2 regions of the Pseudomonas sp. YA1 genome follow, and region 1 is predicted to be linked to the other one. Evidence: riboswitches for the same ligand, from Rfam matches in the RefSeq annotation. Region 1 holds a riboswitch; the other holds the start of a gene.
The links. Region 1 has a riboswitch for manganese ahead of AC4OR5_RS24045 (TMEM165/GDT1 family protein). Riboswitches for the same ligand answer to the same signal wherever they lie in the genome.
Positions count from the first base shown of each region.

Region 2: linked by a shared signal. The riboswitch ahead of mntP (manganese efflux pump MntP) and the one ahead of AC4OR5_RS24045 (TMEM165/GDT1 family protein) in region 1 are both predicted to bind manganese.

Region 1 covers NZ_JBZWBG010000018.1:122,726-137,778, forward strand. Annotated here, with positions in the region: gene cdrA (two-partner secretion system adhesin CdrA) at 1-2,649, opposite strand, end outside; gene AC4OR5_RS24030 (2-hydroxyacid dehydrogenase) at 2,970-3,941, shown strand; gene AC4OR5_RS24035 (methyltransferase) at 4,051-5,049, shown strand; gene AC4OR5_RS24040 (amino acid permease) at 5,144-6,607, shown strand; yybP-ykoY riboswitch at 6,746-6,870, shown strand; gene AC4OR5_RS24045 (TMEM165/GDT1 family protein) at 6,960-7,538, shown strand; gene AC4OR5_RS24050 (nuclear transport factor 2 family protein) at 7,655-8,098, shown strand; gene AC4OR5_RS24055 (NAD-dependent epimerase/dehydratase family protein) at 8,108-9,133, opposite strand; gene AC4OR5_RS24060 (M48 family metallopeptidase) at 9,277-10,098, opposite strand; gene AC4OR5_RS24065 (methyl-accepting chemotaxis protein) at 10,261-12,399, shown strand; gene AC4OR5_RS24070 (SOS response-associated peptidase) at 12,402-13,016, opposite strand; gene AC4OR5_RS24075 (MgtC/SapB family protein) at 13,442-14,146, shown strand; gene AC4OR5_RS24080 (putative signal transducing protein) at 14,159-14,422, opposite strand; gene AC4OR5_RS24085 (CPXCG motif-containing cysteine-rich protein) at 14,422-14,604, opposite strand; gene AC4OR5_RS24090 (1-acyl-sn-glycerol-3-phosphate acyltransferase) at 14,701-15,053, shown strand, end outside.
Region 2 covers NZ_JBZWBG010000003.1:198,745-213,797, reverse strand. Annotated here, with positions in the region: gene AC4OR5_RS05305 (cobalt-precorrin-5B (C(1))-methyltransferase) at 1-48, shown strand, start outside; gene AC4OR5_RS05300 (cobalt-precorrin-6A reductase) at 48-776, shown strand; gene mntP (manganese efflux pump MntP) at 830-1,399, opposite strand; yybP-ykoY riboswitch at 1,408-1,574, opposite strand; cobalamin riboswitch at 1,732-1,936, shown strand; gene AC4OR5_RS05290 (TonB-dependent receptor) at 2,036-4,192, shown strand; gene AC4OR5_RS05285 (ABC transporter ATP-binding protein) at 4,245-5,018, shown strand; gene AC4OR5_RS05280 (ABC transporter substrate-binding protein) at 5,015-5,986, shown strand; gene AC4OR5_RS05275 (FecCD family ABC transporter permease) at 5,983-7,014, shown strand; gene AC4OR5_RS05270 (MBL fold metallo-hydrolase) at 7,015-7,881, opposite strand; gene AC4OR5_RS05265 (LysE family translocator) at 8,001-8,594, opposite strand; gene AC4OR5_RS05260 (AraC family transcriptional regulator) at 8,645-9,481, opposite strand; gene AC4OR5_RS05255 (SDR family oxidoreductase) at 9,692-10,465, shown strand; gene AC4OR5_RS05250 (hypothetical protein) at 10,519-10,776, shown strand; gene AC4OR5_RS05245 (methyl-accepting chemotaxis protein) at 10,788-12,425, opposite strand; gene AC4OR5_RS05240 (LysR substrate-binding domain-containing protein) at 12,510-13,499, opposite strand; gene AC4OR5_RS05235 (M20 aminoacylase family protein) at 13,600-14,769, shown strand; gene AC4OR5_RS05230 (ABC transporter substrate-binding protein) at 14,829-15,053, shown strand, end outside.

The DNA.
Region 1 (15,053 bases):
GGTGATCGCGTACTGCCCGACGTTCGACGCCTGGGTCGCCGTGGTGCTGGCGGTCGCCTGGTAGAGGTCGTTGAACTGGCTGTTGACGTAGGCGTCGATGGCGTTGATGCCGGACATCGTGGCCGTCAGAGTCGGATTCACATCACCGTAGACGCGGGTAGCGTCATTGGCGGTCAGGGTGGCGGTCTGCTGGCGGGAAAGGATGTCGCCGGCAGTGGTGGTGGTCTTGAACATCTCCACCTGGGCGCGCTCGGCGAAGCTGTTGAACGCTCCCTCGCGCATGAACAGGTCCAGGCGGGTATCGACGCGGCTGGTCTTGCCGCCGAGGCCGAAGATCAGTTCCTCGGTCAGGCCGGTGCCGACGTCGTACTGCAATTCGTCGGTCACGCCGATCACGCCGCCGAAGCCCTTGACGCCCCAACTGGTGCCCCAGTTTCCGGTCCAGGTGGTGACGCTGCCGTTGCCGGCGGCGACGGTGAACCCGCTGGGCGCACCGCCGTTCGGGGTGGCCGTGACGTTGCTGCCGTTGACCTGGTAGCGCAGGTTGGTCACCAGGTAGTCCGACGAGTCGTTGGTCGGGAAACTGGCGGAACCGCTGACCCGCCGATAGGGCAGCGCGGTGAACACCAGGCGGTCGAACTCGCTGTTGCCGTCGGCGGTCAGCGTGTAGTTGCCGGTGGTGCCGACGCTGTTGGCCTCGAGAATCCGCGTGCCGACGCTGGAGACGATGTTCTGCACGGTACCGGTCATGCTCTGGTTGATGAACGGATCGAACACCGTGCCGCTCGTGGTCACGCCGGTGGCGTTGCTCTGCCGGTACTTGAGCGTACCGTTGAAGGTCTGCAGCGCCAGGTTGCCGGCGTAGTTGTCCCAGGAAGCCAGGTCGATGCTACCGGCGCGGCCGGCGAGGTTGGCGGCGATCAGCGCGGTACCGGCCTGCTGGCTGATCTTGCCGGCGGTGCTGGTCTGCATCCACAGGGTGCCGCTGCCCAGGTCGACGATGCCGCTGGTCTGCGGCGTGCCGCCGCTGAGGAAGTTGATGTTGCCGCCGGCGCGGATTGCCAGGCTGCCGTTGCGGAACAGGATCGGCGCAGAGATATCCACCGCACCGGCAGGTCCGGTGGCGATCAGCTCCAGGCCGCGACTGGCGCCGCCCAGGTTGCTGGTGATCAGCGGCGCTTCCACCGACAGCCGGTCGCTGGCGCTGAGGGTCACCTTGCCACCTGCCAGCGCACCGGTAACCACCGAGGCATTCACCGTCGCGTCGCCGCTGGCGCCGTTGGCGCCCCCCACCGAGCCGGAGGTGCCGCCGGAGGCGACGATGCGCAGGGTGGTCGGGTCGAGCAGCCAGGTGCCACCGTTGCCGTAGGGTGCGGCGACGCTGACGTAGGCGCTGTCGGCGATGCTCAGGTTGACCTTGCCGGAGGTCTCCACCAGGCCGCCGTTGCCGCCCTGGGCGCCGCCGCGCGCGAGGATCCGCCCGTCCATGCGGGTATTGCCGTCGGACCAGACCACCGCCAGGCCGCCATTGCCCTTGCCGGTAGCCGAGACGTCGATGCTGGCGCCCTTGGCCAGCGTAGCGTTCTTCGCCCGTGGCAGCTCGCCGCGGCCCTGGAAGTCGCCGCCGATGCGCACGCTGCCGCCCTGTGCGGCGCCGCGGGCGTCGATGCTGGCGGTGCTCGCCAGGGCCACCTGCTGCCCGCTGACCAGCACGTCGCCGCCGTTCTTCGGACCGCTGACGTCGATCTTGCCGGCGATCTGGATGTCCCCGGACTTGCTTACCAGCGCCACGCTGCCCTCGCGCACCTCGGTGCCGCGGGCAAGGATCACGCCGGACAGGTTGACCGCGTTGTCGACCACCCGGGAAGCCTGCTCGGCGGTGATCAGCACGCTACCGCCGTCGGCCTGGATCGCGCCGCCGTTGCTGACCAGCGCCTGGGCATCCTGCGGCTTGCGGGTAACCGGGTCGGTCACGGCGATCGACACCAGGCCATCGCCGTAGAGGTCTATGGTCGCGGCATTGCCGGCGGCCATCGCCACGGTGCCGAGGCGGGCGTTGATCACGCCGTTGTTGGCCACGGACGGCGCGACGAAGGCCGCCAGGCCTTTCTCCGCGACGCTGATACTGCCGTCGTTGACGATCCGCGCGTCGGGGTTTCCGGGCTGGTCGAAGATCAGCTTGCCCTGGCGGAAGTGTTCGTCGCTGATGTTCGCCGTGGTGGTGATCAGGGAGCCCACGTCGACCTTGGCCGAGCCGCTGAAGACCACGCCGTTGGAGTTGTAGATGATCACCTGGCCGGGCGCGGAGATGCGCCCGGCGATCACGCTTTCCTGGCCTGCGGTGACCCGGTTCAGGGTCGACGAGGTCACGCCGGGCTGGTTGAAGCGCACCGCCTCGTCGGCGGAGACGTCGAAGCCCTTCCAGTTGATGATCGCGCGCTGGGTGCTCTGGTCGATCAGCGTGGTCTTGCCCTGCTGGCTGATCTTGATCTCGTTGGGGTTGAACTGGGCACCGGTAGGTGCCGCCATGGCCGCGTTAATGCTGGCGATGGCGAACATGAGGGTGCTGCTGGCGGCAAGGACGAAACGCCCTTCCCTACCGGCTTTCGAAGAGGTGCGCTTGCCGCGCTGGCTATCCGGACGGACCATGAAAAACTCCCTATCTGCGTGGCGCACGTCAGTTTTCCAGCACTGCATTTCGTCAGTTAAATGGCGAAAATCTGAGAAGCAATTCACATTGCGCCTTGTGTGCCAAAAAAATGCCTTTCAGATCAAAAATTGTCCACTTGAAAGGGTGACCGTTCGTCGGAGTGACTCAAAAATGACACTACGGAGGTTAAATATGTAATACCGTCAAAAAACCGACAATACTTTCGGGATAATCACTGTCAAGAAAACCGGAAGACCTCCCTGGCACGCGGGTTTGCTAGGCTAGGCAGCCCCCGTCCGCTGCCGCCAAGGAACCTTCCATGAGCCATGCCCTGCGCGCCGTTTTCCTCGACCATGCCTCCCTCGACCTCGGCGACCTGGACATGCGCCCCCTGCGCGCCGCCTTCGACGAGCTGCAGCTGCATGCCGCCAGCCAACCGCAGGAAGTCGCCGCGCGGCTGCACGGTGCGCGGGTCGCGATCAGCAACAAGGCGCCGATCGACGCGCAATGCATCGCCGCCTGCCCAGAGCTGGAACTGATCCTGGTCAGCGCTACCGGCACCAACAACATCGATCTCGCTGCCGCTCGCGAGCGCGGTATCGTCGTCGCCAACTGCCATGGCTACGGCACGCCCTCGGTAGCCCAGCACACCCTCGCGCTGCTGCTGGCCCTGGCTACGCGCCTGCCGGACTACCAGCAGGCGGTACGCAGCGGTCGCTGGCAGCAATCCAGCCAGTTCTGCCTGCTGGACTTCCCCATCGTCGAACTGGAAGGCAAGACCCTCGGCCTGCTCGGCCATGGCGAACTGGGCGGGGCGGTGGCGCGGCTGGCGGAGGCGTTCGGCATGCGCGTGCTGCTCGGTCAGTTGCCAGGACGGCCTGCCCGGGCGGACCGCCTGCCGCTTGGCGAACTCCTGCCACGGGTCGACGCCCTGACCCTGCACTGCCCGCTGACCGAGGACACCCGCGGGATGCTCGGCGCCGCCGAACTGGCGCTGATGAAGCCTGGCGCCTTCCTGGTCAATACCGCCCGTGGCGGCCTGGTCGACGAACAGGCGCTGGCCGACGCCCTGCGCGGCGGCCACCTGGGCGGTGCCGCTACCGACGTGCTCAGCGTCGAGCCGCCGAGAAACGGCAATCCGCTGCTGGCCCCCGACATCCCGCGCCTGATCGTCACCCCCCATAACGCCTGGGGCAGTCGCGAGGCGCGGCAGCGCATCGTCGGCCAACTGGTGGAAAACGCAGAGGCATGGAAGGCCGGGCGCGCCCTGCGGGTAGTCAACGCCGGCTGAGACGGCGCTGCGGGCACCGCGCACGGATGAACGGCGATCCTCGCCGACAATCCATGCGGGTATGCCAGGCCCAAGCCTGTTAAGATTTCCCATTTTTTCCGGAGCCCGCATGGACCCTCGCAGTGAAGTGCTGCTGCGCCAGCGCCACCTCTTCGCGACCCCGCTGCTGCTGGCCGGCCTGCCCGCCGACGACCTGCTCGCCGAGCTACCGCAGGCCCAGGGCTGGAGCTGGCACGCCGGCGAGCAGGCGCAGCTGGACGCCCGCTTCCCCGACCGTAGCCGTTTCGACACGCGCGCGCCGACCGGCGCCTGGACTTCGGCCGTTCTGTTCCTGCCCAAGTCCCGCGAACTGACCGACTACCTGCTGGCCAGCCTGGCCGCCCGCCTGCCCGGCGGCGAACTCTTCCTGGTCGGCGAAAAGCGCGGCGGGATCGAGCGCGCGAGCAAGCAGTTGGCCGCCTACGGCAAGCCCCGCAAACTGGATAGCGCGCGGCATTGCCAGCTCTGGCAGGTGCGTATCGAACAGGCGCCGGCCGAGCCCGACCTGCACACCCTGGCCCAGCGCTACAGCCTGCCGCTGGCCGATGGCGAGCTGCAGGTGGTGAGCCTGCCGGGGGTGTTCAGCCATGGCCGCCTGGATCGCGGCAGCGCTCTGCTGCTGGGGCAACTGCAAGCCCTGCCCGGCGGCCATCTGCTGGACTTCGGCTGCGGTGCCGGGGTACTCGGGGCGGCTCTCAAGCGTCGCTACCCCGCCAGCCGCCTGAGCCTGCTCGATGTCGACGCCTTCGCTGTCGAGAGCAGCCGACTGACCCTCGCCGCCAACGGCCTGGACGGCGAAGTGATCGCCGCCGACGGCATCGACGGCGCGCCGCGCGAACTCGCCGCGATCGTCAGCAACCCGCCCTTCCACCAGGGCGTGCACACCGACTACCAGGCCTCCGAGCGCCTGCTGCAACGCGCCGCCGAGCACCTGGCGCCGGGCGGCGAACTGCGCCTGGTCGCCAACAGCTTCCTGAAGTACCCGCCGTTGATCGAACGCCACCTCGGCCCCTGCCGGACACTCGCCGAAGGCGACGGTTTCCGCATCTACTCCGCCCGTCGCTCCTGATTTCTGCCTGGAACCCTGTGAATGAAGCTTTTCCTCTCCCTGCCCGCACGCCCGCAGCCAGACCCTTCCGTGGCCACCCGCCGGGAGGCCGCCGATGACTGACCTGAACGCCAGCCAGGGCCAGCAATTGCGGCGGGTGCTCAAGCCGCGCCACCTGAACATGATCGCCATCGGCGGCTCCATCGGCACCGGGCTGTTCGTCGCCTCCGGGGCCACCGTGGCCACCGCCGGGCCCGGCGGTGCGCTGCTTTCCTACGCCCTGATCGGGCTGATGGTGTACTTCCTCATGACCAGTCTCGGCGAAATGGCCGCCTACATGCCCGTTTCCGGCTCGTTCTGCACCTATGGCAGCCGGTTCGTCGAAGATGGCTTCGGTTTCGCCCTCGGCTGGAACTACTGGTACAACTGGGCGGTGACCATCGCCGCGGAGCTGGTGGCAGCGCAACTGGTGATGAGTTTCTGGTTCCCCGAGGTGCCGGGCATCTACTGGAGCGCGATCTTCCTGGGCATCATGTTCGGCCTCAACGTGATTTCCGCGCGCGGCTTCGGCGAGAGCGAATTCTGGTTCGCCCTGATCAAGGTAGTCACGGTGGTGATCTTCATCGGCGTCGGCCTGGCGACCATCTTCGGCATCATGCATGGCGTGGAGTCGCCCGGCTTCAGCAACTTCACCATGGGCGACGCGCCCTTCGTCGGCGGCTTCCAGGCAATGGTCGGGGTGGCGATGATCGCCGGCTTCTCGTTCCAGGGCACCGAACTGATCGGCATCGCCGCCGGTGAATCGGAAAATCCGCGGAAGAACATCCCGATCGCCATTCGCCAGGTGTTCTGGCGCATCCTGATGTTCTACATCCTGGCGATCTTCGTGATCGGCATGCTGATTCCCTACACCGACCCGAACCTGCTGAAGAACGATGCCAGCGACATCAGCGTGTCGCCCTTCACCCTGCTCTTCGAGCGCGCCGGCTTCGCCGCGGCGGCCGGGGTGATGAACGCGGTGATCCTCTCGGCGATCCTCTCCGCCGGCAACTCCGGCATGTACGCCTCGACCCGGATGCTCTACAACCTCGCCCTCGAGGGCAAGGCACCGCGCCTGTTCTCCCGTGTCTCGCGCAGCGGCGTGCCACGCAATGCGCTGTACGCCACTACCCTGGTCGGCGCCCTGTGCTTCCTCACTTCGGCCTTCGGCGACAGTACCGTCTACACATGGCTGCTGAACACCTCGGGCATGTGCGGCTTCATCGCCTGGCTGGGCATCGCCATCTCCCACTATCGCTTCCGCAAGGGCTACCTGGCCCAGGGCGGCCGCCTGGAAGACCTGCCCTACCGGGCCAAGCTGTTCCCCTTCGGCCCGCTGTTCGCCTTCGCCCTGTGCATGGTCATCACCCTCGGGCAGAACTACCAGGCGCTGGTGGGCGAACGCATCGACTGGATCGGCCTCCTCGCCACCTACATCAGCCTGCCGCTGTTCCTGGCGATCTGGCTGGGATACCGCTGGAAGAAGCGCGCGCGCTTCGTTCGCTACCACGAAATGGACGTCAGCCCGACCAATACCTGATTCACCCTGCCGCCCAGCGATTCCTCGCGGATCGCTGCGGATGCCGGCACGTTTCCTTGCGATCAGGCTCCCTCGCCGCCCTCCCGGACGAAAGTTTCCGTCCCGGGCTTGCCCAAGCCGCCCGGCTTGGGCAGAATGCGCCCCGTCCTAGGGGAGTAGTCTCCCGCGAGCGCCGCACCGGCCTCGCCCGGCACGCGTCAACACACTTGGTCCGCAGACCATGGCGCGCGCGGCCCAAGCCTGCCCAGACAGGCCAAGGGTTTGACAAGACCTATGACACGCACGATCTGACCCGGGGCGGGCAGATGGCGCGTGTCATGGTGATTGGTCGACCCGCCCCTTAGGAAGCCTGATGGAATCGCTGTTCGTCCCTACCCTGATCGTTGCCCTCGCGGAAATCGGCGACAAGACCCAGTTGCTGGCGCTCCTGCTCGCGGCGCGTTTCCGCAAGCCGTGGCCGATCATCGCCGGCATCGTCGCCGCCACCCTGGCCAACCATTTCGCTGCCGGCGCGGTGGGCGCCTGGGTCGCCAGCTTCTTCTCGGAAGCTACCCTCAGCTGGATCCTCGCCGCCTCCTTCATCGCCGTCGCCCTGTGGACGCTGGTACCGGACAAGCTCGACGACGAAGAGTCCGGACTGAAGAAATACGGCCCCTTCCTCACCACCCTGATCGCGTTCTTCCTCGCCGAGATGGGCGACAAGACCCAGGTCGCCACGGTCATGCTGGCCGCCCAGTATCCGCATTTCTGGCTGGTGGTGATCGGCACCACCCTGGGCATGCTGATCGCCAACGTACCGGTGGTACTGATCGGCAACCTGGCCGCCGACAAGCTGCCGCTGACCCTGATCCGCCGCCTGGCCGCGGCCGCCTTCGCCGCACTTGGCCTGTACGCCGCCTGGCACGCCGCGCAATTGACCGGCTGGCTCTGAAGGACTGCGCCGCCGGGCCCGGGATGGCTGGGCGGCCAATGCAAAATGCATGGGAACGGCTACAGTTCAGGCAGGCACCGGATGCCTGCCCCACCACTCGCCCACGAGAGCCGGAGATGCCCTCACACGACCTGAAACGACTCGCCCGCCATCATATCGAGCTGTCCTGGAACAAGGGCCGCATGGCGTTGGTGGAGCAGTTGCACAGCAAGGATTTCCTCTACAAAAGCTCGTTCATCGGCCATCCCCTGGATACTGCCGGCTATATCCGCCTGCTGCAGGACATCCGCACGGCGATGCCGGACCTGGAGGTCGTGGTCGAAGACTGCATCGGCGAGGAACGCAAGGTGTTCACCTGGAGCACGCTGATCGGCACCATCGTCCGGCCGACCCTGGGCTATCCGGCCAGCGACAAGGTGCTGAGCATTTCCGCGATGGGCTTCTGGGTGTTCAACCCGCAGGGCCAGTTGCAGGAGCTGTGCACCATGTTCGACATGGAGAGCTTTCGCGCTCAGCTGGGACTGCAGACCCGACCCTTCGCGGAAAAAACGCTGCCCTAGCCAACCGTCCTAGGCGTTGAAATAGCCGTTGTCGCGGAACCAGTCGATGGCGCGCAGCAGGGTGTCGTCGAGGGCGGTGGTGGAGAAGAAGCCGAGTTCCTCGCGGGCCTTGCGTCCATCGAGGAACTGCCCGCCAGCCATCACCTCGATGGCGGTTTCGTCGAGCAGCGGCAACTGGCCGCTGACCCGGTAGCGCAGGCGGCCCAGGGTGGCCAGCGCGCGAGCCATGGCCATCGACATCGGCTGCGGCGCAGGCTGGCCGAGCAGCTCGGCGATACGCCGGGTCAGGTCGGCCATTTCCAGGTTGTGCCCGGTCAGCAGGTAGCGCTCGCCGATACGCCCGCGCTCAAGGGCCATCAGCAGGCCGCGCCCGGCTTCGGCGGCATCGATGACGTTACGCTGGCCGGCGACGTAGTGGGTCATCTCGCCATTGCCGATGGCGGTGATCACGCGCCCGGTGGTCGGGCCGATGTCCAGTTCGCCGAGTACCATGCCGGGGATCCCGATCACCACCGGCAGGCCGTTGCGCGCCTGCTCCCGGGCCTGCTCGTCGAGCGCCCATTTGCACAGCACGTAGGAACTCTTGCCGCTCGGCAGGCTGTCGTAGAACAACCCCTCGTGGCCCGGTAGTCCCTGGGGATGCCGGGGCATGGCATATGCCGAACCGACGTAGAGGATGCGCGGCACCCTGGCCTGCAGGCAGGCGGCATAGAACGGGTTGGTCTGGCCCAGCGCGCTGGCCACTTCCTCCTGCCAGCGGCGCGGCCGCGAAGGATAGTAGCCGGCGCTGAAGATCACCCCGTCGAGGCCGCGCAGGGCGCGTTCCAGGCCGGCGTGGTCGAGCATCTCGGCGACCCGGCACTCGGGCTCCAGATAGGCGAGACGCTGGATCTGCGAAGAAGGACGGTGGATCAGCACCAGATCGTGACCGGCGGCCCTGATGGCGCGCGCGGCGTGATGTCCCAGCAGGCCGGTGGCTCCGAGTACGGCGTATTTCACATGAGCTCCAGGGCGTGAGAGTGGCTGTTCGTCCACGGGTCCCGCAAGCGGGTCGGCCAGCAGTCTAGGCCGAACGCCGGCGAGATACCAAACAGCAGGTTACGGAAATACACAACAGGCGTTTCCGATGGTAAGCCTGTCGGCGCGCCGGCCGCCCCCCGCGACCGCGCGCCCTGGCCTCACTTGCCGCGCCTGGCCTGCTGGTACAGCGGCATCACCTTGGGAATCGCGGCCTGGAGATTGGCCATCCGCGAACTGTCGGAGGGGTGGGTGCTGGTGAACTCGGGCTGGCTGGCACCGCCGCTGGCCTTGCCCATCTTCTGCCAGAGGGTGATCGCCGCTTCCGGGTTGTAGCCGGCGCGGGCGGCCAGCTCGAGACCGATCAGGTCGGCTTCGTTCTCGTTGGCACGACTGTTGGGCAGGGTCATCAGGTAGTCGACGCCGGTATTGGCCAGTTGCAGGCTTTCCTGGCCGAGGCCGGCCAGGGCGCCGATCTGGCTGGCCACCTGCACGCCGTAGGCCTTGGACATGGCCTCGCGCCCATGCTCGCGCAGGGCGTGAGCGATCTCATGGCCCATCACCGCGGCGATCTCGTCGTCGGTGAGCTTCAGCTTGTCGATCAGCCCGGTGTAGAAAATGATCTTGCCGCCGGGACCGCAGTTGGCGTTGAGTTCGTCGCTCTTCACCACGTTGACTTCCCAATTCCAGCTGGTGGCGTCCGGGCGGAAGGCGGCGGTCTGCGGGATCAGCCGCTGGGCGATCGCCTTGACTCGTCGCGCGTCGGCACTGCTGGTATCGAGCACGCCGGCGCTTTTCGCCTCGCCGAGAGTCTTCTGGTACGACTGGGCGTACATCTGGTCGACTTCCTGGCTGGACAACATGCTGAACATGTATTGCTTGCGGTCGACGCCGACGGCGCCGCCGCTGGTGGTGTTCACTGCCTGGCAACCGGCGAGCAGCAGCGCGCCGGCGAGGGTGGCGAATCGGAAGGGATGAGCCATGGTCCTTTGTTCTCCTCTGAAGGCCGAGCGCATGGTAGGCCGCGCCTCGAGCGCCGGCAACAGCCGTTGGCGAGGAAATCTCCATCGGCCGATTAAGGATTTGCCGCCCTCTTGCCGATAACCTCGCCAGAGACAATTCCAACAAGGGTCGGAAGTCCCATCATGAAGCTCAAGTCGATCCAGTTTTCTGTCGCCGCCCTCGCCGGCGCCAGCGTTCTAAGCGTCGTCGTGGTGTTGGTGCTGTATGCCCTGTTCGCCGGCGCGCGAACCCAGGAACTGGTGCAGCAACGCACCCAGGGCCTGCTGGAGAAGGTCATCAACGAGCGCCTGGTGGCCCTGGCCCGCGCCCAGGTCAGCCAGATCCAGCGCGAGCTGGAGTATCCGCTGACGGTGGTCCACGGCCTGGCCAACAGCACCCGCCTGCTCGGCGAGCCGGGCGCCGACGGCATGCCGCAGTTGAACGCCAGCCGCGACGAAATCTCCGCGCTGCTGCGTAGCACCGTGCAGAACAACCCCAAGCTGCTCGACACCTTCATGGCCTGGGAAGCCAATGCCTTCGATACCGACGCCGCCTTCGCCGGGCAACCCGGCAAGGGCTACGGCCCGGACGGTCGCTACCTGCCCTGGTGGTATCGCGGCGCCGACGGCAAGCCGATCGTCGAGGCCATGACCGACAGTATCGATAGCGAAAAGCTGCTGCCCACCGGGGTGCGCGAGAACGAATTCTACGCCTGTCCGAAAGAGAACAAGCGTCCCTGCATCATCGACCCGGCCCCCTACGAAATGGGCGGCAAGACCGTGATGATGTCGTCCTTCAACGTGCCGATCATGGTCGGCGACCAGTTCCGCGGCGCAGTCGGCGCCGACCTCTCGCTGGCCTTCATCCAGGACCTGCTCAAGCGCGCCGACCAGCAGCTCTACGATGGCGCCGGGGAAATGGCGCTGATCGCCAGCAACGGCCGCCTGGTGGCCTACACCCGCGACGACAGCAAGCTCGGCGAGCCCGCCGGCAGCGTCCTCGACGGCAACGAAGTGGACAACCTGAAGAACCTCACGATCGACCAGCCGCTCTACGACATCGACGCCGAGCACGGTCACATCGAGCTGTTCCTGCCTTTCACCATCGCCGACAGCGGCGTGCGCTGGACCCTCATGCTGCAGATTCCCCAGGCGGCGGTATTCGGCGAACTGCAGCAACTCCAGGGCGAGCTGAGCGACCAGCGCCAGCAGGATATCCTCGGCATGAGCCTGGCCGGTCTGGTGGTAGCGGCCCTCGGCCTGCTGGTGGTCTGGCTGGTCGGCTACGGCATCGCCCGGCCGCTGCGCCAACTGGTCGGCATGCTCGACGACATCGCCCAGGGCGAAGGCGACCTCACCCGCCGCCTGAGCAGCGAGCGCGCCGACGAGCTGGGCTCCATCGCCAAGGGCTTCAACACCTTCCTCGGCAAGCTGCAGAACATGATCGGCCAGGTGGTGCAATCGGTGCAGAAGGTCAGCGACTCCTCGGAGCACACCGCCGACATCGCCATCCGTACCAACCAGGGCGTGCAGCAGCAACTGGCGGAGATCGAACTGGTGGCCACCGCGGTCCACGAGATGACCGCCACCGCCCAGGACGTGGCGCGCAACGCCACCCACGCCGCCGAGGCAGCCAACCACGCGGACCAGGCCGCGCACCAGGGCAAGCAGATCGTCGAAAGCAGCTCGGCGGCGATCCAGGCCCTGGCCAGCGAGATCGGCCGCGCGGTCGGCGTGGTGCAGAACCTGGCCAAGGACAGCGAAAACATCAACGCGATCCTGGTGGCGATCCGCGGTATCGCCGAGCAGACCAACCTGCTCGCCCTCAACGCCGCCATCGAGGCCGCCCGCGCCGGCGAGCAGGGTCGCGGTTTCGCGGTGGTGGCCGACGAGGTACGCAACCTGGCGCAGAAGACCCAGCAGGCCACCGAAGAAATCCAGAGCATGATCCAGCAGTTGCAGCAGGGCACCCGCGACGTGGTGAAGGTCATGCAGGACAGCCAGGACCGCACCGACGACAGCGTGCGCCATGCGCGCCAGGCGGCCGAAGCGCTGGAGTCGATCACCCAGGCGGTATCGGTGATCAACGACATGAACACCCAGATCGCCAGCGCCGCCGAGGAGCAGAGCGCGGTGGCCGAGGACATCAACCGCAACGTCGCCAACATCGGCCAGGTCGCCAACCAGGTGGCCGGCGGCGCCGACGAGGCCTCGCAGGCCAGCGCCGAGCTGACCCGCCTGGCCGAGCAGCAGCGGCGCCTGGTGAATCAGTTCAGGGTCTAGCGTCAGGCCGGGGTCAGGCACTCCGGCCCGTCGGTTTCAGGCTTGTTGACGAAGCCGGCCAGGGCCACGCTGCGCAGATTCGGCTGGGGCTTGGCGAGCAGGCTGATCAGCGCCGGCAGCGGCGTGTCCGGAGCCAGCCAGGTATCCTGCTCGGCCTCGTCGAGCAGCAGTGGCCGGCGGAACTCGGCGGCCGCCTGGGATACCTGGGCCACGCTGAGCCAGGTCTGTCCCTGCACCGGATAGGCCTCCCAGATGCCGGCGAAGAACAACAGGCGCTCGCCGGTGGAGACCCAGTACGGACGCTTGCGCACCCCGCGCCATTCATAGAAGCCGTTGGCCGGCAGCAGGCAGCGGCGCTGCTGGAACGCCTCGCGGAACATCGGTTGCTCGGCGAGGGTTTCCGCCCGCGCGTGGCTGGGCGTACGCGACAGGTCGGTGAGCCAGGCCGGGGTCAGCCCCCAGCGCGCCAGGTCGGCGCGGCGCACACCGGCGTCCTCGCGAACCATCAGCACCTGGTTCGCCGGAGAAATGTTCCAGTGCGCCCGCCAATCCGCCGGAAAGCCCGGCAGGGCCGCCAGCGACGGATTCCAGCGGAACAGGGCGTAACGACCACTCATGCTTGGCACTGCCTGGTGAGGGAAAGCCGCACAGTGTAACCCGAAGCGCCACACTGGCCTTGCCGAACGCAAGCTGAATGAAACCCAATCTTAACTTGACGCGCCTATCCTCCAGGCTTATGGTGCCGCCCGCATTCTGTAACCCACACAGGAGTCCTGCATTGGACAACAGCCCTAGTCGATTGCGACAGGTCCATCCGGCGAGCTAGTCCAGCAGAACCCTCTGCCACTGCCTCGCCGAACATGGCGGACAGTGGCGATCCGCATCCCGTCCGGGATGACGCATCCCCATTTTCCCTTCGTGTCCCTTCCCTCGCGCCATCCGCGCAGCGGGAAGCCGCGGTCCTGCGCAATCCATCGTCCTTTATCCGCGCGGACCGACGGCCCGCGCCAGCTCCGGCCGTCGGCCGGCAACGAGGTGAAACATGGATTGGAAAGTATTTCTCCTGCGCGTCGCGGTCGCGCTGGTCCTGGGCGCCCTGATCGGCGCCGAACGCCAGCTGCGCCAACGCCTCACCGGCCTGCGCACCAATGCGCTGGTCAGCACTGGCGCCTGCCTGTTCGTGCTGATGACCCAGGGCGTGCCCGGCCTGGCCGGCGACGCTTCGCGGATCGCCGCCTACGTGGTCTCCGGGATCGGCTTCCTCGGCGGCGGCGTGATCATGCGCGACGGCCTCAACGTGCGCGGCCTGAACACCGCAGCCACCCTCTGGTGCACCGCCGCCATCGGCGTCCTGTGCAGCATGGGCCTGCTGCTGGAGGCCACGCTCGGCAGCCTGGTGGTGCTCTGCGCCAACATCCTGTTGCGCGACATCGCCCAACGCCTGAACCGCCAGGACGTGTTGCCGGCCAGCGAGGCCGAGCAACGCTACGAAGTGCAGATCGTCTGCCGCGCCGAGGACGAGATCCAGGTACGCAGCCTGATGCTGCACAGCCTCGGCAGCAGCGACCTGCGCCTGCAATCGCTGCACAGCGAGGATCTGGACAACCCGGCCAAGCTGGAAGTCCGCGCCGAACTGCTCGGCACTCCCGAGGCTCCGGCGCAGCTGGAACGCCTGGTCAGCCGGGTCAGCCTGGAGAAGGGCGTCAGCTCGGTGCGCTGGCAGGTCTTCGAACTGGCGGCCGACTGAGCGGCGGCCGCCTCAACACAACAGGCTGCCGGGGCCGCAGGGCTCCGGCGGCTCCTCGGCCAGCGGGGCGGCGGCGTTGTAGGCGAGGATCAGTTCCCGCGCCCGCTCCGTCTGCTCGTCCGCCACCAACAACGCCAGCAGTCCGCCAGGCGGCAGTTCGCCGATGGCGCCGACCAGGTGGCGGCCGCTGACATGGGCGGCGATCCCTTCGCTGGCGAGCATTCCCACCAGCATCTCGGCCTCCAGCAGGTCGGCCGGCTCATATACGCGCTGCATCAGTCATCCTCCCGGCGGACGTTCAGTGACCAGTCCTGCCCATCGGTGCGCAGGTCGAACAGGATCGGCCGGCAGCACACCGGGCAGTCCTCGTAGTACTGCTGGTCGCCGGCACTCAGGTCGAGCAGCGCCTCGGCCGGTTCCCCGCAGTAAGGGCAGCTATAGGCCTGGCTTTCGAGCATCGCTGCACCCCCTATGAGTTCCGTTTATAATCGCGCGGTTCAATTTTCGGCCACCCCCTGGGCGGCCTTCGCAGCATCCATATGGAACCAGAAAGCATGATGGGCGAGTTCGAAGCCATCCGACCCTACAGTGACGCCGAAGTCCCCGCGGTATTGCAACGCCTCCTGAGCGACGACGCCTTCCTCGGCGCCCTGGTCCGCTACCGCTTCCCGCGCCTGGCCGGTCCCCTCGGTTGGCTGCTCAAACCTCTTATAGCCCATCGGCTGGCCCGCGAGGTCACCGGCATCCGCAGCGTCGCCACGCTGCAGGACAAGTTCGAGCCCTACGTCGACCACACCATCGAGAAGGCCACCGATGGCGTCACCTACTCCGGGGTCAATCGCCTCAAGCCAGGCTGCGCCTACCTGTTCATCGCCAACCACCGCGATATCGTGATGGACCCGGCCTT
Region 2 (15,053 bases), on a different contig from region 1:
ATCGACCGCCAGGGCAACCTGGTCGGCCAGGCCTGCGAGGAGCGCTGATGAAACGCCTGTTGCTGCTCGGCGGGATCGGCGAGGCCCTGGCCCTCGCCCGCCGGCTCGGCCCGGCGCATCTCTACAGCCTCGCCGGGCTGGGCAAGGTGCCCGGCGACCTGGCCTGCCGGGTCCGGGTCGGCGGCTACGGCGGCGCCGAAGGGCTGGCGGCGTTCATCGACGAGCAGGGCTTCGACCTGCTGGTGGACGCCACCCACCCCTACGCCGCACGGATCAGCCAGAACGCCGTGCGCGCCGCGCGACTGGCCGGAGTGCCCTGCTGGGCGCTGCGCCGGCCCGGCTGGCAGGCCGGGCCCGGCGACGACTGGCGCGAGGTAGCCGACTGGCGCGAGCTGATCACTGCCCTCGCACCCTTCCGCCGTCCGCTGTTCACCCTCGGCCGCGAACCGCTGGAGCATCTCGGCCAGGTCCCGCCGCACCAGCACTGGACCGTGCGCTGCCTGCAAGGCCAGCCGGCCGCGCCGCGCGCCGAGGTGATCGGCGCGCGCGGGCCGTTCAGCCTGGATGGCGAACGGGCGTTGTTCGAGCGCCTCGCCTGCGACGTGCTGGTGAGCAAGAACAGCGGTAGCCAGGCCACCGAGCCGAAGCTCCAGGTGGCGCGGGAAATGGGCCTGCCGGTGCTGGTCCTGGCACGTCCGGCGCTGCCGCCGGCGGACCGCGAGTTCGCCGACGGCGAGGCGCTGCTGGCGGCAATCCGCGATTGGGAAAGCGCCTGAAGCGAACGCCCACCCACTCGCCGCGACCTGTCCCGCCCCGTCTCCGATGCCGCTCACGCCGCGCTGAGATGCTCGTAGAGAATGGTCGCACCGACCAGGATCAGCACCACCCCGCCGACCATCTCCGCGCGCTTGCCGGTCACTGCGCCGAGCGCCCGGCCGAGCATGGTGCCGAGGGTGACCATGGTCATGGTGGCCAGGCCGATGGCACCGGCGGCGAGGAAGATGTTGACGTCGACGAAGGCCAGGCCGACGCCCACCGCCAGCGCGTCGATGCTGGTGGCCAGCGCCGTCACCGCGAGAATCCAGAACGAATGCTGGCCGGGCTTTTCCTGTTCCGTCGCATGATCCGCGCGCAGGCCGTTGTGGATCATGTGCAGGCCGAGCAGCACCAGCAGGACGAAGGCGATCCAGTGGTCCCAGTCGGCGACGAACTGGCTGGCGGCCTGGCCAAGCAGCCAGCCGACCAGAGGGGTGATCGCCTCGATCACGCCGAAGATTATCCCGGTGCGCAGCGCCTCCGACAGGCGCGGCCGATCCAGGCTGGAGCCCTTGCCGATGGCCGCGGCGAAGGCATCGGTGGACATGGCGAAGGCGAGGAAGATCAGGGAAACGGGATTCACGCGGATACTCCAGCCGGGCATGAGTCAACGACATGACCCCGCGGCCCGGCTTCGGCGCAGGAATGTCGTTGGTCTCACCAATCCGGATGGATGCGCTGGCCATGGCGGGTTGCCAAGAATGTTGACCAGCGCGCCGTCAACGGGTGACGGCAGGCTACTCCCCAAGGAAGGCCGGCAGCATAGCAGGCCGGCGTGAAGAAAATGTGATGACCCGGGAAGCTGCGCCAGGGCGTGGGGTCCGGCGAAGAAAGACTGCACGGGAGAACTGTTATAGTATAACATTTTATTCAATCCAGATCGTTCAAGGCTTGACTGGAAACGGTGCGGATGTTCCCATCCGGGCCGTTCCAGGTGCCTCCTGCCGCCGCGCAGGAGGTGAAACGGGAAGCCGGTGCGTCACTTCGGTGATCAGTCCGGCGCTGCCCCCGCAACGGTAAGCGAGCGAAATCCTCTTCAGGCCACTGTGCTCCGGCATGGGAAGGCGAGGATTTCACGACCCTCGCAAGCCCGGAGACCGGCCTGCAACGCCCTGTTGGCACACCCGCGGTGGGCGGGAGCGAGCCGGTTGTTCGAGGCGCTGTCGCGCCTGCGATTTCCTGCGCGTTCCGTCCTGCCCGGTCATGAGATGGAACGCCCATGCCCCGCTTCAGCCGTTTGCGCACCGAGCCTTTCGCCCTCGGCCTATCCACCAGCCTGCTGCTGGTACCGCCCGCCCTCGCCGAAACCGAGGAAGCCGCCCTCGCCCTGCCCAGCCAGTTGGTCAGCGTTCGCCAGGACCCCGCCGAACTCGACCACATCGATCTCGCCACGCCGGTCAGTGCCGGTTCGCGCCTGGGCCTCAGCGCCCTGGACACCCCGGCGAGCACCAGCAGCATCAGCGGCGAGGAAGTTCGCCGGCGCAACAACCCCAGCGTCCAGGCCGCCGTTACCCGCAGCCCCGGCATCAGCTTCATCGGCACCCCCGGAGATGGCGGTACCGGCCTCTCGGCGCGCGGCTTCAGCGGCCACGCATCGGTGATGCAACTGTTCGACGGTACGCGCCTGTACACCGGCATGGGCACGGTGAACTTCCCCAGCGATCCGTGGATGGTCGAGCGCATCGACGTGATCCGCGGCCCGGCCTCGGTGCTGTACGGCGAAGGCGCCACCGGCGCGGTGATCAACGTGGTGCCGAAGAAGCCTTTCGCCGGCGAGATCCGCAACCACCTGCGCCTCGGCTACGGCTCCTACGACAACCGCCAGTTGGCCCTGGACAGCGGCGGCTCGCTGACCGACAGCCTCAGCTACCGGCTCAACCTGAACCAGCAGCAGAGCCACGGCTGGATCGACCGTGGCGACTCGCGCAACCTGGGCATCAGCGCGGCGCTGCGCTGGCAGGCCAGCGACGATCTGGCCTTCACCCTCGCCCACGACTATGGCGACCAGGAGCCGATGAACGACTTCGGCACCCCGCTGGTCGGCGGCAAGTACCACAAGCGCCTGCGCGAGAAGAACTACAACGTGCGCAACGACGTGCAGCGCTACAACGACCAGTGGACCCGCCTGACCAGCGACTGGAGCCTTTCCGACAGCGTCACCGCGAGCAACCAGCTGTACTACATCAAGGCCCGCCGTCACTGGCGCAACGCCGAAACCTACGAATGGGACGTCCCGCGCGAAGAGCTGTTGCGCAGGGACTACCTGCGCATCAGCCACGAGCAGGAGCAGATCGGCGACCGCCAGACCTTCGCCTTCCAGCACGCCCTGTTCGGCCTCGACAGCCGCACCCTGGTCGGCGCCGAGTACAACCGCATCCGCTTCCGCCTGACCAACAACTCGCCCTATACCGATGTCGGCGGCGACTACATCGACCCCTGGCACCCCGCGCCTGGCTACTTCGAAAGCCGCTCGCCCTACCGGCCGCACTCGCGCAGCCAGACCCGCACCTTCGCCCTGTTCGCCGAGAACCGCCTGCAGCTCAACGAGCGCCTGTCGCTGGTGACCGGGGTGCGCCGCGACCAGAACCATATCGACCGCGACGACCTGCGCGCCGGCACCCGCAGCGACCGCAGCCTGCAGGGCGGCAACTGGCGCGCCGGGCTGGTCTTCGCGCTGACCCCGGAACTGTCGCTGTACGGCCAGTACTCCACCAGCGAGGACGGCGTGAGCAACCTGATCACCCTCAACGCGGCCCAGCAGCAAATGGACCTGACCCACTCGAAGCAGACCGAGGTCGGCCTCAAGCAACTGTTCCCGGACGGTCGCGGCGAATGGACCCTGGCCGCCTACCATATCGTCAAGAAGAAGCTGCTCAGCGCCAACCCGCTGCCGCCGCACGACGCGCAGCAGGTCGGCCAGCAGAGTTCGGACGGCCTGGAGGCCAGCCTGGAACTGAACCTGGCCCAGGACTGGCGGCTGTCAGCGAACGCCGCGCTGGTGCGTGCCGAATACGACGACTTCGACGAAACGATCGACAAGCAGACCTACTCGCGCAACGGCAACCGCCCCAGGAACGTGCCACGGCGCACCGCCAACCTCTGGCTGGACAAGTCCTTCGCCGAGACCCTGCGCGTCGGCGCCGGGCTGCGCTACGTCGACCGGCGCTACGCCGACGCCGCCAACCAGGCCAGCCTGCCCGGCTACACGGTGGTCGACGCCAACCTGGGCTGGCGGGTACGGCCGGACCTGACCCTCGGCCTTGAGCTGTACAACCTGTTCGACCGCCAGTACGCCCTGGCTGACAACAACAACGGCCAGCAATGGATCATGGGCCAGCCGCGCTCGTTCAACGTCACCGCCGACTTCAGTTTCTGAAGCCGGCACCGCGGCAATCGTCTCTGCTGAACCACCGGACCTGCGAGTAGCCATGTCGTCCCTTCACCTCGATGCCCTGCACTGGTCGCCCGACGCCTCCACCGAGTTGCTGCGCGGCGTGCACCTGGAAGTCCCGGCCGGCAGCTTCGTCGGCCTGATCGGCCCCAACGGCAGCGGCAAGACCAGCCTGCTGCGCTGCGCCTTCCGCTATGCGCGACCGCAGCGCGGCCGGGTGGTGCTCGACGGCGACGACCTCTGGCGCCAGCCGCCGCGCTGGGCCGCCCGGCGCATCGCGGTGGTGTTGCAGGAATTCCCCGAGGACTTCGGCCTCGCCGTCGAGGACGTGGTCGCCATGGGCCGCACGCCGCACAAGGGCCTGTTCGACGGCCACGGCGCGGACGACCGCCAGCGGGTCCGCCAGGCGCTGCTCCAGGTCGGTCTCGAAGGGCGTGCCGCGAGCCCCTTCGCCAGCCTCTCCGGTGGCGAGAAGCAGCGCGCCCTGCTGGCTCGCGCGCTGGTCCAGGAACCGCGCCTGCTGATCCTCGACGAACCGACCAACCACCTCGACCCGCGCTACCAGCTGGAGCTTCTGCGCCTGCTGCGCGGCCTCGGCCTGAGCACCCTGGCGAGCTTCCACGACCTCAACCTGGCGGCGGCCTTCTGCGACCGCCTCTACGTGCTCGACGGCGGGCGCATCGTCGCCCAGGGCACGCCGACCGAGGTGCTCGACGCCGACCTGCTGTGGCGGGTGTTCGGCGTCCGCGCCCTGGTCGACCGCCACCCCCTCGCCGACCACCCGCGCCTGACCTGGATTACCCAAGCATGAAGCACCCGATCCTGCACCACCTGCTGCTCGGCGCCCTGCTCGCCTGCGCCGATGCCGCGCTGGCCGAGCGCTACCCGCTCAGCGTGCGCAGTTGCGAGCGCGAAGTGACGTTCGAGCGCGCGCCGTCGCGCGCGGTCAGCCACGACATCAACCTCACCGAGATGATGGTCGCCCTCGGTCTGCAGACGCGCATGGTCGGCTATACCGGCATCAGCGGCTGGTGGAAGAATGCCGATCCCGGATTGATCGCCGCGCTCAAGCCGCTGCCCGAGCTGGTGGCGCGCTACCCCACGGCGGAAACCCTGCTCGATGTCGACGCCGACTTCTTCTTCGCCGGTTGGGGCTACGGCATGCGCGTCGGCGGCGACCTCACTCCGGCCAGCCTGGAGCCGCTGGGGGTGAAGGTCTACGAGCTGAGCGAATCCTGCGCGCAGATCGGCGAGCCGCGCCGCGCCAGCCTCGACGAGCTGTACCGCGACCTGCGCAACCTGGGACGGATCTTCGACGTCGAACCGCGCGCCGAGCGCCTGGTCGCCAGCCTCCAGGCACGCATCGAGCGCGCCCGCGCCGGCATCCCGGCGAACGCCGAGGCGCCGCGGGTGTTCCTCTACGACAGCGGCGAGGACCGCCCCTTCACCTCTGGCCGCCTGGGCATGCCGCAGGCGCTGATCGAGGCCGCCGGCGGTCGCAGCGTGACCGACGACGTGGCGGCCAGCTGGACCCAGGTCAACTGGGAAAGCGTGGTCGCCCGCGATCCGCAGGTCATCGTCATCGTCGACTACGGCGAGACCAGCGCCGCGCAGAAGCAGCGTTTCCTCGAAGAGAACCCGGCGCTGCGCAGCCTGACCGCGATCCGCGAGCGACGCTTCATCGTCCTGCCCTATAACCAGGCCACGCCAGGCATCGGCAACGCCGCGGCGATAGAAACCCTGGTCGCCGGCCTCCACCCTCGGGCGCCACGTCCATGACCCTGTTCCGCAGCCCTCGCGCCTATTGCCTGTTGCTGGGCAGCCTGGTCATGTTGCTCGGCCTGTCCTGCGTGGTCGCCCTCGGCTTCGGTCCGGCGCGACTGGACAGCGGCCTGGTCGGCCGCATCGTCCTCCAGCGCCTGTTCGGCGTGGCGGCGGAGTCCGGTGCCTGGAGCGCCGGCCAGGAGCACATCGTCTGGCTGATCCGCGCCCCACGGGTACTGCTCGGTGCCTGCGTCGGCGCCGGCCTGGCGCTGGTGGGAGCGGCGCTGCAGGCGGTCACGCGCAATCCGCTGGCCGATCCGCACCTGCTCGGCGCCACCTCCGGCGCGACCCTCGGCGCGGTGCTGGTGGTGCTCTACATCGGCGAGGTGATCGGCCTGCTGACCCTGCCGCTGGCGGCCTTCCTCGGCGCCCTCGGCAGCATGCTGCTGGTGCTCGGCGTGGCCAGCCGCGGCGGCCGCCTGGGCAGCGACCGGCTGTTGCTGGCGGGGGTCGCGGTGTCCTTCGTGCTCCTGGCGCTGGCCAACCTGCTGCTGTTCCTCGGCGACCACCGCGCCGCCTCCTCGGTGCTGTTCTGGATGCTCGGCGGCCTCGGCCTGGCGCGCTGGTCGCTGATCTGGCTGCCGGCGCTGTGCGTGGCCGGCGGCCTGCTGGTACTGCTCGGGCTGGGCCGTGCGCTGAACGCGCTGATGGCCGGCGAACAGACCGCCGTGACCCTCGGCCTGGACGCCCGCCGCGTACGCCTGTGGGTCTTCGTCTGCTGCTCGCTGCTGACCGGCGTGCTGGTCTCGGTGAGCGGCGCCATCGGCTTCGTCGGTCTCATGCTGCCGCACGCCGCGCGCCTGCTGGTGGGTGCCGAGCACCGCCGACTGCTGCCGGTGTGCGCCCTGCTCGGCGCGCTGTTCCTGGTCTGGATGGATGTCGCCGCGCGCACCCTGATCGCCCCCCAGGACCTGCCCATCGGCATCGCCACCGCGGCCATCGGCGGGCTGTTCTTCATTCTCCTGCTGCGTCGCCGCAGCTGATCAGAACAGATCCAGCGGGATCTTCAGGTAACGCACCCCGTTGCCTTCCACCGGCGGCAGGTTGCCGCCGCGCATGTTGACCTGGATCGCCGGCAGCATCAGGGTCGGCATGCCGAGGGTGGCATCGCGCTGCTGGCGCATGGCGACGAACGCCTCCTCGTCGACGCCTTCGCGGACGTGCACGTTGTGCCGGCGCTGCTCGCCGACGCTGGTTTCGCAGCGGTGCTCGTCGCGGCCTGGAGCCGTGTAGTCGTGGCACATGAACAGGCGGGTCGCGTCGGGTAGCGCGAACAGGCGCTGGATCGAGCGATACAGCTGGCGCGCGTCGCCGCCGGGGAAATCGCAGCGGGCGGTGCCGTAGTCGGGCATGAACAGGGTATCGCCGACGAAGGCGCTGTCGCCGACCAGGTAGGTCATGCACGCCGGGGTATGCCCCGGGGTATGCAGCGCGCGGCATTCCAGGGCGCCGATGCGGAACGACTCGCCGTCCTCGAACAGGTGCTCGAACTGGCGGCCATCCACCGGGAACGCCTCGCCCAGGTTGAACAGGCCGGAGAATTTCGCCTGCACCTGGGTGATTCGCGCGCCGATGGCCAGGCGCCCGCCCAGTTCGCGCTGCAGGAAGATGGCCGCCGACAGGTGGTCGGCGTGCACGTGGGTCTCCAGCAGCCATTCCACCTGCAGGTCGTGCTGGCGAACGTGGCCGATCAGGCGTTCGGCGCTGGCATGGCTGGTACGCCCGGCGGCCGGGTCGTAGTCGAGCACCGGGTCGACGATGGCGCAGGCGCGGCTGGACGGGTCGCGCACCACATAGCTGTAGGTGGAGGTGGCCGGGTCGAAGAAGGCAGTGATGTCGGGTTTCAACATGGAGGTTCCTTGCGCGGCGTGCTAACGGCGACCGCGCCATGGCTACGGATCGTCCCACCATAGCCAACCCAGGCCCCGCGTACCAACCCACAGGTTTGTCAGGAAGCTACCGGACCGCCTCAGAGCAGCAGGGCGGCCCAGGCCGAGGCCAGCAGCAACAGCGCCATGCCCTGGTTGAAGCGCTTCATCAGCGACGGCGAGCGCAGCAGCCGCGCGCTGCCGACGCCGAGCAAGGCCCAGCTGGCCAGGCACGGCAGCGAAACCAGGAAGAACAGCAACGCCAGCAGGCCGATCCGCCCGGCCTGTCCGGCGCCTTCCCCGGCGAACAGCGCCAGCGCGGCGAGGGCCATCATCCAGGCCTTGGGATTGACCAGTTGCAACGCCGCGCCGCCGAGCACGCCGAGGCGCCGCGGCGGCTCCGCGCCGTCGATGCCGCCCGCGCTGCGGAACAGGCTCCAGGCCAGGTAGCTGAGCCAGCCGACGCCAAGCCAGGCGAGCCCCTGCTGGAGCAACGGGTGGCGCCGCAGCAGCTCGCCCAGGCCGAGCCCGAGCAGCAGGATCAGCGCCGCCACCGCCGCGCAGGCGCCGAGCACGATCGGCCAGGCGGCGGCCAGGCCGTGGCGCTGGCTGTTGCTCAGGACCAGGATGTTGGTCGGTCCGGGGGTGATCGAGGCGACGACGGCGAACAGCAGGAAGGGCGCGAGGGATTGCATGGACGGGCTCCTGTGGCGGGGGAGCCTTCATCCTGGCGGCGCACCGGGCCTCAGTCTGGAAGCTGGGTGCACTGCCTGCGGTAGGCCGCCGGAGTCATCCCGTAGGCGCGCCGGAACCAGCGGCCGAGATGGCTCTGGTCGGCGAAGCCGAGGGCGCTGGCGAGGTCCGCCGGTTGCCCGCCGACAGCGAGCATCTGCCGCGCCTTGGCCAGGCGCAACTGGACCAGGTAGGCGTAGGGTGGCAAGCCGTAGGCGGCCTTGAATGCACGGTTCAGGCGGAAGCGGTCGGTACCGCAGGCGCTGGCCAGCTCGTCCAGGCCGATGTCCTGGTAGAAGTGCGCATGCAGGTAGTCGCGGGCTTTCTGCGCCACCAGCGGCAGGCGCGGATCGAACGGCTTCGCCTCGCGCCAGCCGAGGTGCACGCGCAGCCGCTCCAGCACCAGCTCCAGGGCGGTCTGCCGCAGCAGTCGCAGCTCGCGGCCATGCAGGACGCGGAAGGCCTGGGCGATGGCCAGGGTCAGGCGCGGGTCTTCGGTGAGGTTGGCGTGGAAGCCGGGATCGCGGTCGCTGGGCGCGTCGTCGAAGGTCGCCCGCAGTTCGCGCCGCAACCAGTCCGGCTGCAGGTACAGCATCGAGTAGGTGAAGCCGCCGGCGATCGGCGCGCGGCCGTCGTGGATCTCCCCCGGCTCGACCAGGAATACCTGGCCGGCGGTGCTGTCGTGTCGGCGTCGGCGGCAGTTGAATTGCTGCACGCCGATCTCGGTGTAGCCGATCAGGTAGCTGTCGTGCCAATGCGGATCGTAGGCGTGGCCCTCGAAATGGGCGCGCAGGGTCTCGATCCCGGTCTCGGCGTCGCGGGCCAGGTCGATCCAGTCTCGGCTGCCCATCGTGCGTCAGGTCTTCCCACTCGTTGGTTTCGTCGTCGCGACTATAACGCGCCCGTCCCGGGGTTCTAGAAGATTCGTGCAGCCGGCTGCGCTCCTCCGGAGGCGGGAATTGATCGGCGTTTCTGGACAATCTATCCAGGCCGCCGCGATTACTCCGCAAGGCCGCCCTCCCTAGACTGGGTTCTCCACTCACCGCAGGAGAAACACCCCATGGTCGACCACTCCATCAAAGGCAAGACCGTCCTCGTCACCGGCGGCGCCAAGAACCTGGGTGGGCTGATCGCCCGCGATCTCGCCGCCCACGGCGCGAAGGCCATCGCCATCCACTACAACAGCGCCGCGAGCAAGGCCGACGCCGACGCCACCGTCGCCGCGCTGCAGGCAGCCGGGGCCAAGGCGGTAGCGCTGCAGGGCGATCTCACCAGCGCCGCGGCCATGGAAAAGCTGTTCGCCGACGCCATCGCCGCGGTGGGCAAGCCGGACATCGCCATCAACACCGTCGGCAAGGTGTTGAAGAAGCCTTTCACCGAGATCAGCGAGGCCGAATACGACGAGATGAGCGCGGTCAATGCCAAGTCTGCGTTCTTCTTCCTGCGCGAAGCCGGCAAGCACGTCAACGACAACGGCAAGATCTGCACCCTGGTGACCTCCCTGCTTGGCGCCTATACCCCGTACTACGCCGCCTATGCCGGCACCAAGGCGCCGGTGGAGCACTTCACCCGCGCCGCCTCCAAGGAATTCGGCGCGCGCGGCATCTCGGTCACCGCGGTCGGCCCGGGTCCGATGGACACGCCCTTCTTCTATCCCGCCGAGGGCGCCGACGCGGTGGCCTACCACAAGACCGCAGCGGCGCTGTCGCCCTTCTCCAGGACCGGCCTGACCGACATCGAGGACGTGGTGCCGTTCATCCGCCACCTGGTCAGCGAAGGCTGGTGGATCACCGGCCAGACCATCCTCATCAACGGCGGCTACACCACCAAGTGACCCAGCGTCCCGGTCGCCGCCACGGCGACCGGCACCTGTCCGGGAAAGACCCCATGCACGTGACCCTGGTAATCGCCGGCGGGATCATCCTGCTCGGCCTGTTCCTGCTCTTCGGCGAACTCTGGGAGGCCGGGCCGGCGCCCGCTGCCGGCCTGTTCCTGCCGACCTGGCTGGCCGTCGCGCTGGTCAACCTGTGGGTCGGCGTCCAGCACGCCGGCTACGGCTTGCGCGAAGAACTGCCGATCCTGCTGCTGGTCTTCCTGGTCCCGGCGGCCCTGGCCGGCGTAGCGATCTGGCTGGCGCCGCGCTAGGCGGCGGCGCTTCAGACGCGGAAACGCCCGACCAGCCGCGCCAGTTCCGAGGACAGCTCGGACAGCCGGCGGCTGGCCCCGGTGCCCTGCTCCGAATGTTCCGCCGCCTGGGCGGAAAGCTCGCGCACCTCGCTGATGTTGCGGGCGATTTCGTCGATCACCCGGCTCTGCTCCTCGCAGGCCGAGGCGATCTGCGCGGCGAGGTCGTTGATCCGCCCCACCGCGTCGCCGGTGGCGGCCAGCACGCCGTCGACCCCGGCGGCGCGCTCGACGCTGTCGCGCGCCTTGAGGCTGCCCGACTGCATGGCCCGCACGGCGTTCTGCACCCCGGCCTGGAGACGCTCGATGCGCGCCTGGATGTCCTTGGTCGACTCCTGGGTGCGCGCCGCCAGCGCCCGCACCTCGTCGGCCACCACGGCGAAACCGCGACCCTGCTCGCCGGCCCGCGCGGCTTCGATGGCGGCGTTGAGGGCGAGCAGGTTGGTCTGTTCGGCGATGCCCTTGATCACCGTCAGCACCGCGTCGATGCTGGCGGTTTCCTGGGCCAGTTGCTGGATGCTCTCGGAACTGCTCTCCACTTCTCGCGCCAACTGGCGGATCACCTCGATGGTCGCCTCCACCACGTTGGCGCCCTCGCGCGCCTGCCGGCGGGCGTCATGGGCCACCTGCGCGGCGCTCTGGGCGTTGCGCGCCACCTCGTGGACGGCGCTGCTCATCTGCGTCGCGGCGGTGCTGACCTGGTCCACCGACGCATGCTCGCTGTTGATCAGACGATCGTTGGCGGCGGTCATGCCGGCCAGCGAACCGGCTGAATCGGCGACCTCGCCGGTGACCCGGCCGACCTCGCGGATCAGCGGCTGCAACTTGTCGAGGAAGGCGTTGAAGGCGCTGCCGAGGCGGCCGGGCTCGTCACGCGAAGTGACTTCCAGGCGCACGCGCAAGTCGCCATCGCCGTTGGCGATCTCTTCCAGGCGTTGCAGCAGGCGCTGCAACGGACGGGTCACCAGGCCGGGGAACACCAGCACCAGCGACAGGCAGACCAGCAGGCCGAACGCCACCAGCGCCACCTGCTGCCAGCGGTGGCGCTCGCCCAGCGCGGAGGACGCCTCGCCGTCGGCGGCCGCGGCCGCCTCTTCCATCTCGTCGAGCTGGTTGATCACCTCGCGCATCGCCCCGAACTGGCGATCGCTGTCACCGTAGCTGAGCTGCGCCGCGGCGCTCGGATCGCTGGCCGCCAGGCTCAGCACCCGCGCCGAGGTCGCGCTCCAGAGGGCATAGCCGCGCTCGAACTCGGCGACCTTGGCCAGTTCCGCCTCGCCCGGCTGCATCGCCGCGTACTGGCGCACCCGATCCAGGGCCTGCTGCAGGTTTTCCGCGTGATCGTTCCTCAGGCCGGCGATCTGCTCGGCGTTCAGGAGGCTATCGAGCAGGCTGCGCTCGGCGACGAAGGCCTGGTAGAGATCGCGGTCGGCGTTGAGCAGCAGGGCGATGCCGGGGAGAAAACGCTTGCCCAGGCGCTGGTTGGATTCGTTCTGCTGGGCGATGCCATGCACGCCGAGCGCGCCCACCAGCAGCAGAAGCACCGCGAGCAGGAGGATCGGCAGGGCGATTTTCCTGCGGAACGACAGGTTAGCGAACCATTGCAGCATGCCGGCATCCTCGCTCGTGGCTTTCCAGGCTATCGGTCGCAGCACGACCGATCTTGAGCGACCGTACGTCCGTGCCAGTAGGAATCAGACTAGCAGGCGCAGGGTTTCGAACAGGCGCCGGTCATCCTTCTTCGCCGAGCGGGCGTGGCGGCGGATCACCTGCAGCAGGCACTCGACGAAGCATTGCGCCGGATTGCTGAGGGCGCCGCCGCGCCGGGTGATGATGCCCAGCCGCCGTGGCTCGAAGGTTTCCCGCAGCGCCAGCGGCACCACCCGGCCGAGCAACGGCGGGGCGGCGCCGATGATCGCCGGCACCCAGGTACACATGTCGGCCTGCTCCACCAGGGTCTGCAGGATCGCCACGGAGTGCGCGCGAACGATGCGCCGCTCGTCGATCAAGGCGCCGTGGCGCCAGAACAGCTCGCGCATCAGGGAGTCGTGGCCGTCGCCGGTGTAGTTCAACGCCCAGTCCTGTTCCAGCAGTTCGTGGATCGAGCCGCAACCCGCCAGCGGATGCCCCTGGCGGACCAGCACCGCGGTGTCGTAGTCGAGCAGCTTCTCGCAGGCGAATTCCTGGGCCGCCTGGGCGCCGTGCAGCGGGCCGATGGCGAAATCCATGCTGCCGTCGCGAAGCAATGGCTGGGCCACCGCCATCAGGCTTTCGAAAAGCTCCAGGCGCACCTCCGGCATGCGCTCGCGGAACGCCTGCACCGCCTCCGAGAGGAAGGTCAGCGCCACCCAAGGCGTCACCCCGATGCACAGCCGGCCGCTGGCCTGGCCACGCAGGTGGTCGAGTTCGACCTGCGCGTGCTCCAGTTGCTTGAGCACCAGCCGGGCGTGGATCAGCAGCGCCTTGCCGTATTCGGTGAAGGTCAGGCCGCTGGGCGTGCGGACGAACAGCGGCAGATGCTGTTCGGTTTCCAGTTCGCGCAGCGCGCGGGTCACGGCCGCCTGGGAAATCCCCAGGGCGCGGGCGGCGGCGCGGATGCCGCCGGCGTCGGCACTGGCGACCAGGGCTTGCAACTGGTGGAGTTTCACGGGCTTACCGAGGTGACAACGAAAGGTTGTCATCATAGCCAAAGCGAGCCTCCCCGCCAGTCCCCCGCTTGCCTACCATCGGCTTCGACAACGCCCTGCCGCCCACCGGTCGGAGCCCTTGAGGAGAACAAGAAGAATGACCGAGCCTGCCGTCCTGCCCGCCATTGCGGCGCTGCGGGAAGAGATGGTTACCTTGCGCCGCCACATCCATGCCCACCCGGAGCTGGGTTTCGAGGAACGGCGAACCGCCGCGCTGGTCGCCGAATGCCTGGAGGCCTGGGGCTACCAGGTCAGCCGTGGGGTGGGTCGCACCGGCGTGGTCGGCACCCTGTGCCGCGGCGAGGGCCCCGCGCTGGGCCTGCGCGCCGACATGGACGCGCTGCCGATCCAGGAAGCCACCGGCCTGCCCTACGCCAGCCAGGTGGACGGCGTGATGCACGCCTGCGGCCACGACGGCCACACCGCGATGCTCCTCGCCGCGGCCAGGCACCTGGTCGAGTCGCCGCACTGGCGCGGCACCCTGCAACTGATCTTCCAGCCTGCCGAAGAGGGCCTCGGCGGTGCCCGCGCGATGCTCGACGACGGGCTGCTGGAGCGCTTCCCCTGCGACGCCATCTTCGCCATGCACAACGTCCCGGGATACCCCGTCGGCCACCTCGGCTTCCATCCAGGCCCCTTCATGGCCTCGGCCGACACCGTGGTCATCCGCGTGATCGGCAGCGGCGGCCACGGCGCGGTGCCGCAGCGCACCGTCGACCCGGTGGTGGTCTGCTCCGCCATCGTGCTGGCCTTGCAGAGCATCGTCTCGCGCAACGTCGACCCGCAGGACACCGCGATCGTCAGCGTCGGCGCAATCCATGCCGGGACGGTCTCCAACGTGATCCCGGCCAGCGCCGAAATGATCCTCAGCGTCCGCGCCCTGACCGCGGAAACCCGTGCCCTGCTGGAGCGCCGCATCGGCGAACTGGCCCGCGGCCAGGCCGCCAGCTTCGGCGCGCGGGCGGAGGTCGACTACCGGCATTGCCATCCGGTGCTGGTCAACCATCCCGGGCAGACCGCGTTCGCCCGCGAGGTGGCCCGCGACTGGCTGGGCGAGGAATGCCTGATCGACGGACTGCGGCCGTTCACCGCCAGCGAGGATTTCGCCTTCATCCTCGAACGCTGTCCCGGCAGCTACCTGGTGATCGGCAACGGCCAGGGCGAGAGCGGCTGCCAGTTGCACAACCCCGGCTACGACTTCAACGACGACTGCCTGGCCGTCGGCGCCAGCTACTGGGTGCGACTGGCCGAGCGCTTCCTGGCCTGAGTCAGGGTTTTCAACGGGCGCGCGGCCTGGCGCGCGCGGATCGACAGAGGACAACCACAATGACAAGAACCCTCGGCAGCATCGCCCTCTCCCTCCTCCTCGCCGCGCCGGCCGGCGCCGCCGACTGGACCGGCAAGGTCCTGCGCCTGGGCGTCGACCCGACCTACCCGCCGCTCGAATACAAGCAGCCGGACGGCCGCCTGGCAGGCTTCGGCATCGAGATCGGCGAAGCCCTCTGCGCGGAGCTGCAAGCCCGCTGCGAATGGGTCGAAAGCAACTGGGAC